3 regions of the Micromonospora sp. NPDC047670 genome follow, and region 3 is predicted to be linked to each of the others. Evidence: riboswitches for the same ligand, from Rfam matches in the RefSeq annotation. Region 3 holds a riboswitch; each other region holds the start of a gene.
What was found. A riboswitch is a leader RNA that binds a small molecule or an ion and turns the genes downstream of it on or off. The one in region 3 is predicted to bind cobalamin.

Region 1 (5,061 bases), on a different contig from region 3:
GTCGCCGAGCTGCGCGCCGGCCGGGCGGTGGCCGAGGAACGGCTGCGCATCGCCCGCGACATCCACGACGTGGTCGGGCACAGCCTCAGCCTCATCGCGATGAAGGCGGCGGTCGCGAACCACCTCGCGGAGAGCCATCCCGGACAGGGCCGGGCGGCGCTGGCGGCGATCGAGCGGGTCAGCCGGACGGCCCTCGACGACGTCCGGGTCGTGCTCGGCGCCCTGCGCGACCCGGCCGACACCGCACCGAGCTTCACCGAACTCGACCGGCTGGTCGGGGACGTCCGTGCCGCCGGCGTCACCGTCGACGTCGACCGGGCGGCCGACCTGTCGCGGGTGCCGGCGGCCGTGCGGGCCTCGGCGTACCGCATCGCGCAGGAGGCGCTCACCAACGTGCTGCGCCACGCCGGCCCGGCGCGCTGCCGGCTCACCGTCGCGACCGAGCCCGGGGCGCTGAGCGTCGCCGTCGTCGACGACGGACGGGCGGGGCGCGGGTTGGGACCCGGCCACGGCCTGCGGGGGATGCGCGAACGGGCGGCGATGCACGGCGGCACCCTGGAGGCCGGCCGCGCGCCTGGCGGCGGGTTCGCCGTCCGCGCCCGGCTGCCGTTCACCCCGGCGGTGCCGGACGATGGGTGAGCCGGTGCGCGTGCTCCTGGCCGACGACGAGGCGCTGCTGCGCGGCACCCTCCGCCTGCTGGTCGACGCCACCCCCGGCATGACGGTGGTGGCCGAGGCGGGCACCGGGCGCGAGGCCGTCGAGCTCGCGAGGACACACTCGCCCGACGTGGTCCTGATGGACGTCAGGATGCCCGAAATGGACGGCATCACCGCCACCGGGCAGGTCACCGCTGGCCGGGACGCGCCCCGGGTGCTCGTCCTCACCACGTTCGACCTCGACGAGTACGTGTACCGGGCGCTGCGGGCCGGGGCGAGCGGCTTCCTGCTCAAGGACACCCCGCCCGTACGGCTGCTCGACGCGATCAGGGTGGTCGCCGCGGGCGAGGCGTTGCTGGCCCCGAGCGTCACCCGCCGGCTCATCGCCGAGTTCGTCCGCACGCCGGCGGCGCGCCGGGCGCCGGGGAGGCTCGACGGGGTGACCCCGCGGGAACGGGACGTGTTGACGTTGATCACCCGAGGGCTCTCCAACGCCGAGATCGAGCAGCACCTGCACCTCAGCCGGGGCACCGTCAAGACGCACATCGGCCGCCTGATGACGAAGCTGGCCGCCCGTGACCGGGCGCAACTGGTGATCGCGGGCTACGAATCGGGGCTCGCCGACCGGTGAGAAGTGGCATCGGCAGCCGTGAACGCCGCGACCCGTGCCGGCGGCGGGTGCCGGATCCCCGTACGCCGGAGCACCCCTGGTGGGAAGGCGGAACGACCCCGGTACGCCCGGCGCGGGCGGGGGCGGAAGGGCGCGGCGCGGGCGGGCCGTTCCCCGTTGCGCGTCGTCGGTTCCCGGCCCGACGGGAATTGCCGACCGATCGACCGACGACACTGCCTGAACGGGCGCGGTCGAACGGTTGATCGCCGTCCGTCGATCGAGTGGGGGCCTCCCGCCCGGGTGGGGTGACGTTGACCGGCTGCCCGGGGGTGTGGCAGCATTCGCGGCCTGACGGCAGTGAAGGAAGCCGGTGCGATTCCGGCGCGGTCCCGCCACTGTCACCGGGGAGCGATCCCCCCTCGTGAGTCACGGCCGTGCGTGCGCGGTTGGAAGACCGGGGGTGAGCGTCGATCCGGGAGCCAGGATACTTCGGCCGTCGGGAGTGACCCCAGGGCGTGGACACCCGAGGAGGACCCGATGACGCACCCCGTCTCCGCCGTCGACGACCATCGTCGCATCGTGCCCCGGCGCGACAGCGCGCCGCCGAGCAGCCGCAGCTCCGCAGCCCCGTCCGGCCGTCGCGCCACGCGCCCGGCCCGGCGTGGTGTGCCCACCCCCGGCCGCCGCGCCGCCCGTCCCTGACGCCCGTACCGCGCCGCCCGATCCCGCCGGCCCGCCGGTGAGCCGCGTCCCGGCCCGCCGGAACCGCTGAACCGCGCCCACCCCTCGCCTCGCCCCGGTCGTCCCCGCGCCGGCCCGGGCGTCACTCTCCGGAGCTGTCCGTGCGCATCCTGCTGTTGTCCACCGCCGACACCGACCTGCTCGCCGCCCGCGCCAGCGGCGCCGACTACCGGCTCGCCAACCCCGCCCGGGTCGCCGCCGACGACGTGCCGGCGCTGCTCGACGGCGCCGACCTCGCGGTCGTACGCCTGCTCGGCGGCCGGCAGGCGTGGCCGGACGGGCTCGCCACGGTCCTCGCCTCCGGCGTGCCGACGGTCGTGCTCAGCGGCGAGTCCCTGCCGGACGCGCAGCTGATGGCGGCCTCCACCGTCCCCGCCGGCGTGGCCACCCAGGCGCTGGCCTACCTGGTCGAGGGCGGGCCGGAGAACCTCGCCCAGCTCGCCCGCTTCCTCTCCGACACGGTGCTGCTCACCGGCGAGGGGTTCGCCCCGCCCGCGCCCACCCCGACGTACGGCGTCCACGGCGACCGCCCGGCGCATCCCGAGCGGCCGACGGTCGGGATCGTCTTCTACCGGGCGCACGCCCTCGCCGGGAACACCGGGTTCGTCGACGCCCTCGCCGACGCGGTCGACGCGGCCGGCGGCAACCCGCTGCCCATCTTCTGCGGCTCGCTGCGCGGCCTCACCGCCGGCGCGGGGCCGCTCGGGCTCTTCGCCCGCTGCGACGCCCTGCTGGTCACGGTGCTCGCCGCCGGCGGCACGGTCGCCGCGGACGCCTCGGGCGGGGGCGACGAGGACGCCTGGGACGTGGGCGCCCTCGCCGCCCTCGACGTGCCGGTGATCCAGGCGCTCTGCCTCACCAGCACCCGTGAGCAGTGGGCCGCCAGCGACGCCGGGCTGTCCCCGCTGGACGCCGCGATGCAGGTGGCCATCCCCGAGTTCGACGGCCGGATCGTCACCGTTCCGTTCTCGTTCAAGCGGATCGACGCCGACGGGCTCTCCAGCTACGTCGCCGACCCGGAACGGGCCGCCCGGGTCGCCGGCATCGCCGTGCGGCACGCCCGGCTGCGGCACGTGCCCAACGCCGACAAGCGCCTCGCCGTCGTGCTCAGCTCCTACCCGACCAAGCACTCCCGGGTCGGCAACGCCGTCGGACTGGACACCCCGGCCTCGGCGGTCCGGCTGCTCGCCGCGCTGGCCGAGGCCGGCTACCACCTCGGCGACGCCCCGGTGCCCGACGACGGCGACGCGCTCATCCACGCGCTCATCGCCGCCGGCGGACACGACGTCGAGTGGCTCACCCCCGAACAGCTCGCCGCCGCCGAGGCGCGGGTGCCCGGGGAGGTCTACCGGCGCTGGTTCGACCAGGTGCCGGCGGAGCTGCGGGAGCGGATGCTCGCCCACTGGGGGGAGCCGCCCGGCGGGCTCTACACCGACGACGGGGACATCGTGCTCGCCGGGCTGCGCTTCGGCAACGTGGTGCTGCTGATCCAGCCGCCGCGCGGCTTCGGGGAGAACCCGATCGCCATCTACCACGACCCGGACCTGCCGCCGAGCCACCACTACCTGGCCGCGTACCGCTGGCTGGCCGCGCCGGCCGCCGACGGCGGCTTCGGCGCGGACGCGGTGGTGCACCTGGGCAAGCACGGCACCCTGGAGTGGCTGCCCGGCAAGGGCCTCGGGCTGGCCGCCGACTGCGCCCCCGACGCCGTCCTCGGCGACCTGCCGCTGGTCTACCCGTTCATCGTCAACGACCCCGGCGAGGGCACCCAGGCCAAGCGCCGGGCGCACGCCGTCGTCGTCGACCACCTGGTGCCGCCGATGGCCCGCGCCGAGACGTACGGCGACCTGGCGAAGCTGGAGCAGCTCCTCGACGAGTACGCCACCGTGCAGGCGCTCGACCCGGCCAAGGTGCCCACCGTGCAGGCCCAGATCTGGCAGCTCGTCCGCGCCGCCGAGCTGCACCACGACCTGCACACCGAGGACATGCCCGCCGCCGACGACTTCGACGACTTCGTGCTGCACCTCGACGGCTACCTCTGCGAGGTCAAGGACGTGCAGATCCGCGACGGCCTGCACATCCTGGCCGCCGCGCCCACCGGCGAGCCCCGGGTCAACCTCGTCCTCGCCGTGCTGCGGGCCCCGCAGGTCTGGGGCGGCGCCCGCGCCCTGCCCGGCCTGCGCCAGGCCCTCGCCGCCGCGTACGGGCTGGACGAGCAGGCGCTGCTCGCCGAGCCGGGACAGCGACTGGCCCTGCCCGGGGCGCTGACCGAGGCCGTCGACGGGCCGGCCGGCACCGCCGCCGACGCCGTCGACCTGATCGAGGCCCTCGCGCGCCGGCTGGTCGTCGGCATGGAGACCCTCGGCTGGGACGCCGACAAGGTCGACGCGGTGGTCGAGGAGGTCACCGGCCGGGCCGTCCCGGACGCCGCCGCCGTGCTCCGCTTCGCCGCCACCGAGCTGGTGCCCCGGCTGGACCGCACGACCGACGAGATCGACCGGGTGGTGGGCGCCCTCGACGGGCGGTTCGTGCCGCCGGGCCCGTCCGGCTCGCCCACCCGGGGCCTGGTCAACGTGCTCCCCACCGGCCGGAACTTCTACTCCGTGGACCCGAAGGCCATCCCCAGCCGCAACGCCTGGGACGTCGGGGTCGCGCTCGCCGACTCGCTGCTCGCCCGGCACCTCGCCGACACCGGCGAGTACCCGCGCTCCGTCGGCCTCACCGTCTGGGGCACCAGCGCCATGCGCACCCAGGGCGACGACATCGCCGAGGTCCTGGCGCTGCTCGGCTGCCGCCCGACGTGGGACGACCGCTCCCGCCGGGTCACCGGGGTCGAGGTGGTGCCGACGGCCGAGCTGGGCCGTCCCCGCGTCGACGTGACGGTGCGCATCTCCGGCTTCTTCCGGGACGCCTTCCCGCACGTGGTCGCGCTCATCGACGACGCGGTGCGGCTGGTGGCCGCCCTGGACGAGCCCGCCGAGGAGAACTTCGTGCGCGCGCACGTCGCCGCCGACCTCGCCGAGCACGGCGACGAGCGACGGGCCACCGCCCGC
Region 2 (5,061 bases), 370 kb from region 3:
GGGATCTGGGCGGTCGGCGACGTCACCGGCGAGGGGGCGTTCACCCACGTCGCGATGTACCAGGCGGGAATCGTCGTCGCCGACGTGCTCGACCACGTCGCGCGCGCCGACGGCGGGCCGGACGCCAGCGGGACCGCCCGCGTGACGGGCGGCGCGGTCGGCGCGTCGGGCGCCGCCGGGGCGGACGGTTCCGCCGGCGCGGTGCCGCGCGCCGACTACCGCGCGCTGCCCCGGGTCACCTTCACCGACCCCGAGGTCGGCGCGGTCGGCCTCACCGAACGGCAGGCCCGCGAGCGGGGGATCAACGTGCAGGTCGGCCTCTCCGAGCTGCCGTCGTCGGCGCGGGGCTGGATCCACAAGAGCGGCAACGAGGGCTTCGTCAAGCTGGTCGCCGACGCCGACCGGGGCGTACTGGTCGGCGCGACGTCGGTCGGCCCGGCCGGCGGCGAGGTGCTCTCCGGGCTGGCGGTGGCGGTGCACGCGGCCGTGCCGCTCGGCCGGCTCCGGCAGATGATCTACGCGTACCCGACGTTCCACCGGGCGATCGAGGACGCCCTGCGCAACCTCCGCTAGGCGGCCGGGCGCGGATCCCGCCGCCGTCGGCCCAAGGGGATCAGCGTGTCTCTGCCGGTCGGGGGCGGACCAGGGTCGCGCCCAGCGCGGCGCCGACCACGCAGGCCACCCCGACCGCCTGCGGCCAGGCCAGCACCTCGCCCAGCAGGACCAGCCCGACCAGCGCGCCGATCGCCGGCTCCAGGCTGAGCAGGATCGCGAAGACCCGGGCCGGCATCCGGCGCAGCGCGGCCAACTCCGCCGAGTACGGCAGCACCGACGACAGCAGCGCCACCGCGACGCCCAGCGCGAGGGTCCACGGGTCGAGCAGCGCCGTGCCGCTGCCGGCGACCCCGAACGGCAGTACGGCCAGTGCGGCGACGGCCATCCCCAGCGCGAGACCCCGGCTGCCCGGCACGCGGGCGCTGACCGCCTTGCCGAGCAGCACGTACCCGGCCCAGCCGACCGCGATGGCGACGCAGAGCAGCAGCCCCACCCGGTCCAGCCCGGTCCCGCCGAGCCCGCTGATCAGCAGCACCCCGCCGCCGGCCAGGACCGCCCACGCCACGTCGGCGGGGCGGCGGCTGCCGGCGAGCGACACCAGCAACGGCCCCGCGAAGCCGATGGTGACCGCGACGCCGAGCGGCACCCGGTGCAGGGCCGCGTAGAAGGCGAGGTTCATCAGCGCCAGGGTGAGCCCGAACGCCCCGACCAGGCCGGCGGTGCGCCAGCCCAGCCGCAGCCCGGGCCGGGCGACGAGCAGCAGGATCAGCGCGGCGAAGCCGAGCCGCAGCGTGGTCGTACCGCCGGCGCTGGTGCTGCCGAAGAGCTGCTTGGCGACGGCCGCCCCGACCTGGGTGGAGAGCATGCCCAGCAGCATCAGCAGGGGCGGCGGCACGGCCCGGGGCCGGCCGAGGGCGACGGTCAGCCGGGCCGCCGGGTGGCCGGCCGGCAGCGGGCGGGAGGCGAGTGCGTACACCCGGACCACGGTGCTCGCGGACGGCGCGCCGCGCGACCGGATTTCCACGCCCGCCCCGGCGACGCCGGGCACCCGCCCGTCGGCGGTGCGCCGCCGATCCCGCTACCATGCCGGGCGGCACGATCATGTGAGGTGCCCCGCGCGAGCGGGGAGAATCGGGAAGCCGGTGCGAATCCGGCACGGGCCCGCCGCGGTGACCGGGGAGCCACCGTCCACGCGCGAGAGCGCAGCCACTGGCCCGGACGGGCCGGGAAGGCGGACGGCCAGGCGTCGATCCGGGAGTCCGAAGACCGGCCTCGCGTCAGGTGCCCACGCCCGGAGCGTGGGCCGAGCGCAGCGGGAGCCTGCCTTGGATCTGTACGACGTCATCCACCGCCGCCGGGACGTACGCGCCCAGTTCACCGGGGCGCCGGTGCCCGAGGAGACGCTGCACCGCGTGCTGGCGGCGGCGCACGCGGCGCCGAGCGTCGGCTACTCCCAGCCCTGGGACTTCATCGTCGTGCGGGACCCGGAGCTGCGGCGCCGGTTCCACGAGCACGTCCACACCGAGCGGGAGACCTTCGCCGCCACGCTGGAGGGGGAGGCGGCCGAGCGGTTCGCCCGCATCAAGATCGACGGGGTGCTGGAGTCCACCCTGTCGGTGGTGGTCACCTACGACCCGGCCCGGGGCGGCCCCGCCGTGCTCGGCCGGCACGCCATCGCCGACACGGGGCTCTACTCGGCCTGCCTCGCCATCCAGAACCTCTGGCTGGCCGCGACCGCCGAAGGGCTCGGCGTCGGTTGGGTGTCGTTCTACCGCGAGCCGTGGCTGGCGGACCTGCTCGGCATCCCCGACGGCGTACGGCCGGTGGCGTGGCTCTGCGTCGGCCCGGTCACCCACTTCGAGCGCGTGCCCGACCTGGCCCGGCACGGCTGGCGGCAGAAGCGCCCGCTGGCCGAGGCGATCCACCACGACCGCTGGACGCCCCCGGGCCCCTGACCCAACCACCGGCGGACCCGGCTGGCGGACCCGGCCGGCGCGGACGCAGGCGGCCGGCGGCGCAACTTCCCGGAAAGAGTCGCCTCCCGGCGTGCCGAGGCCACTCTTTCCGGGAAGTTGCGCCTCTCGGCTCTGCCGGGCGCCGACCTCACCGCCTCGGGGGCGGCGCGTCCGGTTGTGGGCCGGCAGGGGCCTCGTCACGTACCGCTGCGGATCCGTCACCGGCGACCGGTTTGCGGCCGCTCCTGCCGGGAAGTCGGTACGGGTGCGAGCACTGATGACGAAGATCGAGCAGGCCTCCGGGCTGGACCGGATCGGCGACCGGTTGCAGCGCGCCGTCCAGGCCACCCTCCGTCCGCAGCGGGTCCGTGACCTGCTGCACGGCGTCTGGCTGGGGCACCCGTTGCACCCCGCGATGGTGCAGGTGCCGGTCGGCGCGTGGATCAGCACCGCGGTGCTGGACCTGATGCCGGGGCAGCGCAGGGCCGCCACCACGCTCTGCGCGGTGGGCACCGTCAGCGCGCTGCCGGCGGCGGTCGCCGGGCTCAACGACTGGGCGGCGCTCGCCCGCGACCAGCGCCGGATCGGCCTGGTGCACGCCGCCTCCAACAGCGTGGGCCTGGCGTTCTACGCCGGCTCGGTCGCCGCCCGGATGTCCGGCCGGCACAACCTCGGCCGTACGCTGGGTTTCCTCGGGCTCAGCGCCGCGAGCATGGGGGCTTACCTCGGCGGACACCTGGCGTACAAGCAGGGCGCGCAGGTCAACCAGAGCATCTCCGAACTGCACCGGATGAGCGACGGCTGGCACTCGATCGCCGACATGGCCACTCTGCCGCAGCGGAAGCTGATCACCCGGGAGGTCGACGACGTCTCGGTGATCCTCTACCGACACGGCGACGACGTGACCGTGATGCTGGAGCGGTGCCCGCACCAGAGCGGCCCGCTCGGCGAGGGCGAGGTGCGGGAGGTCGACGGGCACGAGTGCGTGGTCTGCCCCTGGCACGGCAGCACGTTCCGGCTCAACGGCGGCGAGGTCGTGCACGGGCCGTCCGGCAACGACCAGCAGGTCCTGCCCACCCGCATCGTCAACGGCATGCTGGAGACCCGCCTCCCCTGACCGCCCCCGCCGCACCCTCCCGCCTGCCGTCGTTGTCGTCCTGATCGGCGTGCCCCGCAGCAACGTCCTGGCCGGAGCGCGAGTCCCGGCGTGGGTCAGGGGCGGCGGTGGCGGCCGACGGGGCCTTCCCGGGTGGCGTCGGCGTGCGCCCGCGCCTGGGCACCGACCACCGGTCCGGCGTGCCGGTTCCCGCTCGCGCCGCCGTGCCCGCTCGCGCCGTGCTGGCCGCTTGCGCCGCCGTGCCCGCTTGCGCCGCCGTGCCCGCTCGCGCCGTGCTGGCCGCTTGCGCCGCCGTGCCCGCTTGCGCCGCCGTGGCCGCTTGCCCCGCGGTGGCTGCTCGCGCCGCCGCCGGCACCTGAGCGGCGTGCCGTGCTGGTGCCGGCCGGTACGGGGGCGGGGCGGCGGCGCAGGCCCAGGACCGCGCCGATCTGCGCGCCGACGATGCTCGCCACCGCCAGGACGGCGGAGACCGCGAGCGGCCGGTTCACCCGGTCGGGCTCGCCGGGCCGGGCCGCCCCGACGGTCACCGTCGGACCGTCGTCGCCGGGCGCGTCCGCCGGCGGCGCGGGGGCCTCCGCCGGCGGGGGTGACGTCGGCCGCTCCGGCGCGGCCTGTTCCGGCGCGGCCTGTTCCGGCGCGGGCCGGGGGGCCGGGGCGGTTGGTGCGGGGCGGGCGACGAGGTGGCCGGTGGCGTGCCGGCGGGCACCCCGGTCCTCGGCCTCCTGCGGGAGCCTCAGCAACTGGCCCGGGTGGATCCGGTCCGGGTCGGCGAGCCGGTTCAGCGCGGCCAGCTCGCGGTAGTCGCCGAAGTCGTCCAGGTAGCGCTGGGCGACGGTGCCCAGGTGGTCGCCCCGGGCGACCCGGTAGACCGCCGGGTCTTCGTCCGGGTCCGCCGGAACAGGCTGGACCGCCGGGGCGGCGCGGGTCACCGGGCCGGCCCGGCCCGCGACCGGCTGGACGGTCGGGGCGGCGGAGTCCGGCCAGGCGGCCCGGGGCGTGACCGCCGCCGCGGTCGCCGTGGTCGGCGCCGGCGGGGCGTACGGGCCGGCGACCGCAGTGGCCGCGCTCGCCGCCGGGCTGGCCGCGACGATCAGCGCGACCGACCCGACGAGCGCGGCGGCCGCCCGCTGCTGGCGGCTCATGCCGGGCAGCCGGGGCGCCGGCCGGCGCAGCGCCTGCGCGCAGAGTTCCACCAGCACCGAGAGGGCGAAGGTGGCCCAGCCGAACCACCCGGCCAGCGCCAGGGCGCGCAGGAACAGCCGCCCGTCGTCGCGGCTGGTCAGGGTCGCGCCGATCTCCGCGACGGTGGGCAGGTGGTCGGGCAGCGGGTTGCCGGCGAGGGCGAGCAGCGCCACCGGCGCGCCGGCCAGCACCGCGCAGAGCACGACGAGCGCGCCGAACCCGGTCAGGATGCGTCCGGTCCGCCGTACGGCG
Region 3 (5,061 bases):
GCCCAGGCGCCGTGGTTCGTCCTGTTCATCCGCGACGCCGTCGCCGAGAGCCTCCGCGACGACCACGTCCTCGCCGCCCGGGCCCGGGGCCTGCCCGGCCGCACCGTCCTGTTCGGCCACGCCCTGCGTACCGCGCTGCTGCCGTTCCTCACCCTCGTCGGCACCCACCTGCCGGAGCTGATCGGGGGCGCCGTCCTGGTGGAGACCGTGTTCTCCCTGCCCGGCCTCGGCGCGGTGACGGTGCAGGCCGCGTTGGGCAGCGACTTCCCGCTGCTGGCCGCGACCACCCTGGCCACCACCGTCGTGGTGCTGGCCGCGAACCTGGCCACCGACCTCGCCTACGCCGCCGCCGATCCCCGGGTACGCCTCGATGACTGACCTCGCCCTGCCCGCCCGCGTCCGGCGGCCGAGGCGGCGTACCGGCCGGGCCGGTGCCGCCGTCGCGTCCGCCGTGCTCGTCGGCGCGGTCGCCGCCTGCCTGCTCGCTCCCGCCCTCTGGCCGCTTGACGAGAGCGCGGTGGACCTGGCCCGTACCCGGCTCGCACCGTCACCCGCGCACCCCGCCGGCACCGACGACCTGGGCCGCGACGTGGCCCACCGCAGCCTCTACGGCCTGCGGGTCTCCCTGCTCGTCGGCGCGGTCGCCGCGCTGGTGGCCACCGTGATCGGCGGCCTCGTCGGGGCGGTGGCCGGCACCCTCGGCGGCCGGGTCGACCGGGCGCTGATGCGGGTGGTCGACACGATCGCGGCGCTGCCGCACCTGCTGCTGGGCATCTTCATCGTCGCGATGCTGCGCCCGAGCCTGGGCGCGGTGATCCTGTCGATCGGGCTGACGCACTGGCTCTCCACCGCCCGCATCGTCAGGTCGGAGCTGCTCAGCCTCCGCACCCGGCCGTTCGTCGACGCCGCGATCTCCGGCGGCGCCGGCCGCGCCCGGGTGATCACCCGGCACCTGCTCCCGCACGTGCTGCCCCGGCTGGCCCTGGCGACCACGCTGATGGTGCCGCACGCCGTCTGGCACGAGACCGCCCTGTCCTTCCTCGGCCTCGGCCTGCCCCCGCACCTGGCCTCGACCGGCAACATGATCAGCGATGGGCAGCGGTCCCTGCTCACCGGCGCCTGGTGGGCCAGCCTCGTGCCCGGCCTGCTGCTCGTCGTCGTCACGCTGGCCCTGGCCACCCTCACCGGCCGGTGGCGCGACCGCCTCGACCCGCGCGTACGAGCGGAGCTGAACCTGTGACCACCACCCGCGAGCACCTCGCCGCCGCGACCGCCGGCCCCACGTCCGGCCCACGCCCGGCCCTGCTGGACGTCGACGGGCTGACCGTCCGCTTCCAACTCCGCGACGCCGTGGTGCAGGCCGTCACCGACCTGCGCCTGACCGTCCACCCGGGCGAACTCCTGGCCGTGGTGGGGGAGTCCGGCTGCGGCAAGTCGGTGCTCGCCCACGCCCTGCTCGGCCTGCTCCCCGGCAATGCCACCGTCACGGGCCACGCCCGGCTGCGCCCGCCCGGCGGGGAGCAGGTCGACCTGATCGGCTGCACCGAGCGCCACCTCGCCCGCGCCGTACGCGGCCGCGCCGTCGGGCTGGTGCCGCAGAGCCCCGCCACCGCGCTGACCCCCGTACGCACCGGCCGGCGGCTGCTGGAAGAGACCCTGCGCGCCCACGGGCACGCCCGGCGCGACGCGCCCGTGGTCGCCGACCGGCTCGCCGCCGACGTCGGCCTCGACCCCGCCGACCTCGACCGCTACCCCCACGAGCTGTCCGGCGGCATGGCGCAGCGCCTGGCCACCGCCCTCGCCCTCGCCCCCGACCCGCCGCTGCTGCTCGCCGACGAACCCACCACCGGCCTCGACCGGCCCCTGGTCGACCACACCCTCGACCTGCTGCGCCGCCGCTGCGACGCCGGCGCCGCCGTCCTGCTCATCACCCACGACCTGGCCGCCGCCCGCCGGGTCGCCGACACCGTCGCCGTGATGTACGCCAGCCGGATCGTCGAGCGGCGACCCACCGGGGCGCTGTTCGAGACGCCCGCGCACCCCTACACCGCGGGCCTGCTCGACGCCCTGCCCGAGCGGGCGTTCCGCCCCGTGCCCGGCCACCCGCCCATGCTCACCGACCTGCCCGCCGGCTGCGCCTTCGCCCCGCGCTGCGACCGGGCCACCGACGCCTGCGGCACACCGCCCGCCCCGAGGCCGGACGACGCGGGCCACGTCGCCTGCCACCACCCGCTGCCCGTCGGAGTGTCGGCATGACCGCGGCCACGGCCGGCGGCCGGAGCGCCGCACCGGCCACGACCGGCACGGGGCTCGCCGCCCATCAGGTCACCGTCGCGTACGGCCGGCAGCGCGTCCTCGACCGCGTCGACCTGCACGTCGCCCCCGGCGAGACGGTCGGGCTGCACGGGCCCTCGGGCAGCGGTAAGTCGACCCTGGCCCGGGTCCTCGCCCTGCTGCACGCCCCCGACGCCGGGCACGTCACCCTCGACGGCCACCGGGTCGCCGGCGTCCGCCACCGGCTGCCGGCCGCCGTCCGCACCCGGGTCGCGATCCTGTTCCAGAGCCCCCGCGCCGCCACCGACCCGCGCCTCAGCCTCGCCGACGTCGTCGCGGAACCGCTGCGTGCCACCGGCGTACCGGCGGAGCGGGCCCGGGCCCGGGCGGTGGAGCTGGCGGACCTCGTCGGCCTCACCCCGGACCTGCTCGCCCGCCGCCCGCACGCGGTCAGCGACGGGCAGTTGCAACGGGCCTGCCTGGCCCGGGCGCTCGTGCACCGGCCGGCCTACCTGCTCTGCGACGAGGCCACCGCCATGCTCGATGCCTCCACCCAGGCCCACCTGGCCGCCGTCATCACCGACTACCAGCGAGAGCACGGCGCCGGCGTCCTGCTCATCACGCACGACCCGGCCCTGATGGCCCGCTGGGCGACCCGGGTGGTCGACCTCCCGCCCCCGCCGGGAGCCTGAACGCCGCCCGCCGCCCGGCCAGCCAGCCAGTCCGTCGCACGTCGCAGGCCGGATGCGGCGTGCCGGATGCCGCCCGCCGCCCCGGCCGTTCCGCCGCCCGTCCGCCCGGCCAGTTCGGCGCCCGGACGCGCCGCTGCCCGCCACCGAACATCGCGCCGGGCGGCACCTACCAGGCGCCGCGTGGCCGCGACCGTCCACAGTGGTAATACGGCCCCGCACCTATGGCATCTGTCACCCGTGACGGCCGCGCCGGGCGCGGGCTAGGGTGACGCTGCCGTGGTGTTTCGGGAAGCCGGTGGAAGACCGGTGCGGCCCTCGCCACTGTGATCGGGAAGTCCGCGGCCCTCGTCGTCAGAGGTCACTGGGCGTTGCACGCCTGGGAAGGCCGGCCACGGACGCACCTCCCGTCAGCCAGGAGACCGGCCACGGCACTGCGATGACCCGTCCACGAGGTGCTGGAAGGCGGTCCCGATGCGCGTGCGCGCTCTGCGGTCCACCCTGTCCCGGCGCGTTGCCGCGCCCCTGTCCGTCCTGCTCGTCCTGACCGGCGGCTGCGCAGCGGACGACCCCGCCACGAACTCCCCGGCCTCGGCCGCGTCGGTCACCCTGACCAACTGCGGTACGCCGGTCGGCGTCGTCGGACCACCCCGGCGGGCGGTGACCCTGAACCAGGCCGCCACCGAGATCATGCTGGCGCTCGGGCTGGCCGACCGCCTGGCCGGCACGGCGTACCTCGACGACGCGATCCTGCCCGAGCACACCGCCGCGTACGCCTCGGTGCCGGTGCTGTCCGAGGAGTATCCGGGGAAGGAGACCCTGCTGGAGGCGGCACCGGACTTCGTCTACGCGTCGTTCCACAGCGCCTTCGGCGACGAGGGTGTCGGTGACCGCGCGGCGCTGGCGGCGCTCGGCATCGGCACCTACCTCTCACCCGCCGGGTGCCCGGGGCAGCACCGGCCGGCGAGACTGACGGTCGAGGACGTGTTCGCCGAGATCCGCGACATCGCCGCCGTCTTCGGGGTCCCCGAGCGGGCCGAGAAGCTCGTCGCCGACCATCGGGCCCGGATCGCCGCCGCTGCCGCGAGCCTCGGCGGCGCATGGGACGTCTCCCTCCTCTGGTGGGACGCCCGCACCGACGCGCCGAGCGTGGGCGCCTGCTGCGGCGGTCCCAACATGATCATGTCGGCGGTCGGGGTCGGCAACGCGTTCGACGACCTCGCCGGCGCCTGGGCCGACACCAGCTGGGAGAGCGTCATCGCCCGCAACCCCGACGCGATCGTGCTGGTCGACGCGGCCTGGGACCCGGCCGCCGCGAAGAGGGCGTTCCTGGCCCGGCACGCCACTCTCCGGGAGCTGCCCGCGGTGGCGGGGCAACGGTTCGTCGTCATCCCGTTCTCGTCCACCACCGCCGGGGTGCGGGCGGTGCTGGGCATCGAGGCGCTCGTCGCGGGAGTGGCGCGGCTGCCCGCCCGCGCGGGCCGCTGACCGCCGTGGCCCGCCGCACCGCCGCGGCAGCCGTCGGCGCCGTCGCCTCCCGGCGTGCCCGCCCGGCCGGGACGGTCGCGCTGCTGGTCGCGCTGTTGGCGGGTCTGGTCGTGTCGATCGGCACGGCCGTCACCGTCGGGCCGGCCGACATTCCTGTGTCGACGGTCTGGGCGGTCGTGGCCGACCGCCTGGGCCTGGCCGACGTCGACGTGCCGCTGCTGCGCGAACACGTCGTCTGGCGGCTGCGCCTGCCCCGGGTGCTCGGCGCCGCCGTGGTGGGGGCCGGGCTGGCGGCCGCCGGGGCGGTGATGCAGACCGTCACCCGTAACCCGTTGGCCGACCCGTACCTGCTCGGGGTTTCCTCCGGGGCGTCGCTCGGGGCGGTCGCGGTGCTGGTGCTCGGCGTCGGTGGTGGGGTCGCCACGCTCACCGGTGGTGCCTTCGCCGGGGCGCTGGCCGCGTTCGCCGTCGTGGCGGGGGTGGCCGGCCGGCGGGCCGCGCTGGCACCCGCCAGGGTGGTGCTGGCCGGGGTCGCCGTCGCGCAGCTGTGCGGGGCGGCGACGTCGTTCGTCATCATCTGGGTCGCGGACCCGCACGCCACCCAGAGCAT

Region 1: linked by a shared signal. The riboswitch ahead of cobN (cobaltochelatase subunit CobN) and the one ahead of ACGF7U_RS02190 (ABC transporter substrate-binding protein) in region 3 are both predicted to bind cobalamin.
Region 2: linked by a shared signal. The riboswitch ahead of bluB (5,6-dimethylbenzimidazole synthase) and the one ahead of ACGF7U_RS02190 (ABC transporter substrate-binding protein) in region 3 are both predicted to bind cobalamin.

Annotation. Positions count from the first base shown of each region.
Region 1 is NZ_JBIDDA010000008.1:149,642-154,702, forward strand. Features, by position in the region: gene ACGF7U_RS20705 (sensor histidine kinase) at 1-639, shown strand, start outside; gene ACGF7U_RS20710 (response regulator) at 632-1,288, shown strand; cobalamin riboswitch at 1,628-1,757, shown strand; gene cobN (cobaltochelatase subunit CobN) at 2,110-5,061, shown strand, end outside.
Region 2 is NZ_JBIDDA010000001.1:91,092-96,152, forward strand. Features, by position in the region: gene ACGF7U_RS00425 (dihydrolipoyl dehydrogenase family protein) at 1-573, shown strand, start outside; gene ACGF7U_RS00430 (DMT family transporter) at 614-1,531, opposite strand; cobalamin riboswitch at 1,645-1,845, shown strand; gene bluB (5,6-dimethylbenzimidazole synthase) at 1,881-2,510, shown strand; gene ACGF7U_RS00440 (Rieske 2Fe-2S domain-containing protein) at 2,788-3,627, shown strand; partial or broken gene ACGF7U_RS00445 (LysM peptidoglycan-binding domain-containing protein) at 4,002-5,061, opposite strand, start outside.
Region 3 is NZ_JBIDDA010000001.1:461,472-466,532, forward strand. Features, by position in the region: gene ACGF7U_RS02170 (ABC transporter permease) at 1-378, shown strand, start outside; gene ACGF7U_RS02175 (ABC transporter permease) at 371-1,240, shown strand; gene ACGF7U_RS02180 (ABC transporter ATP-binding protein) at 1,237-2,256, shown strand; gene ACGF7U_RS02185 (ABC transporter ATP-binding protein) at 2,253-2,966, shown strand; cobalamin riboswitch at 3,227-3,409, shown strand; gene ACGF7U_RS02190 (ABC transporter substrate-binding protein) at 3,438-4,451, shown strand; gene ACGF7U_RS02195 (FecCD family ABC transporter permease) at 4,457-5,061, shown strand, end outside.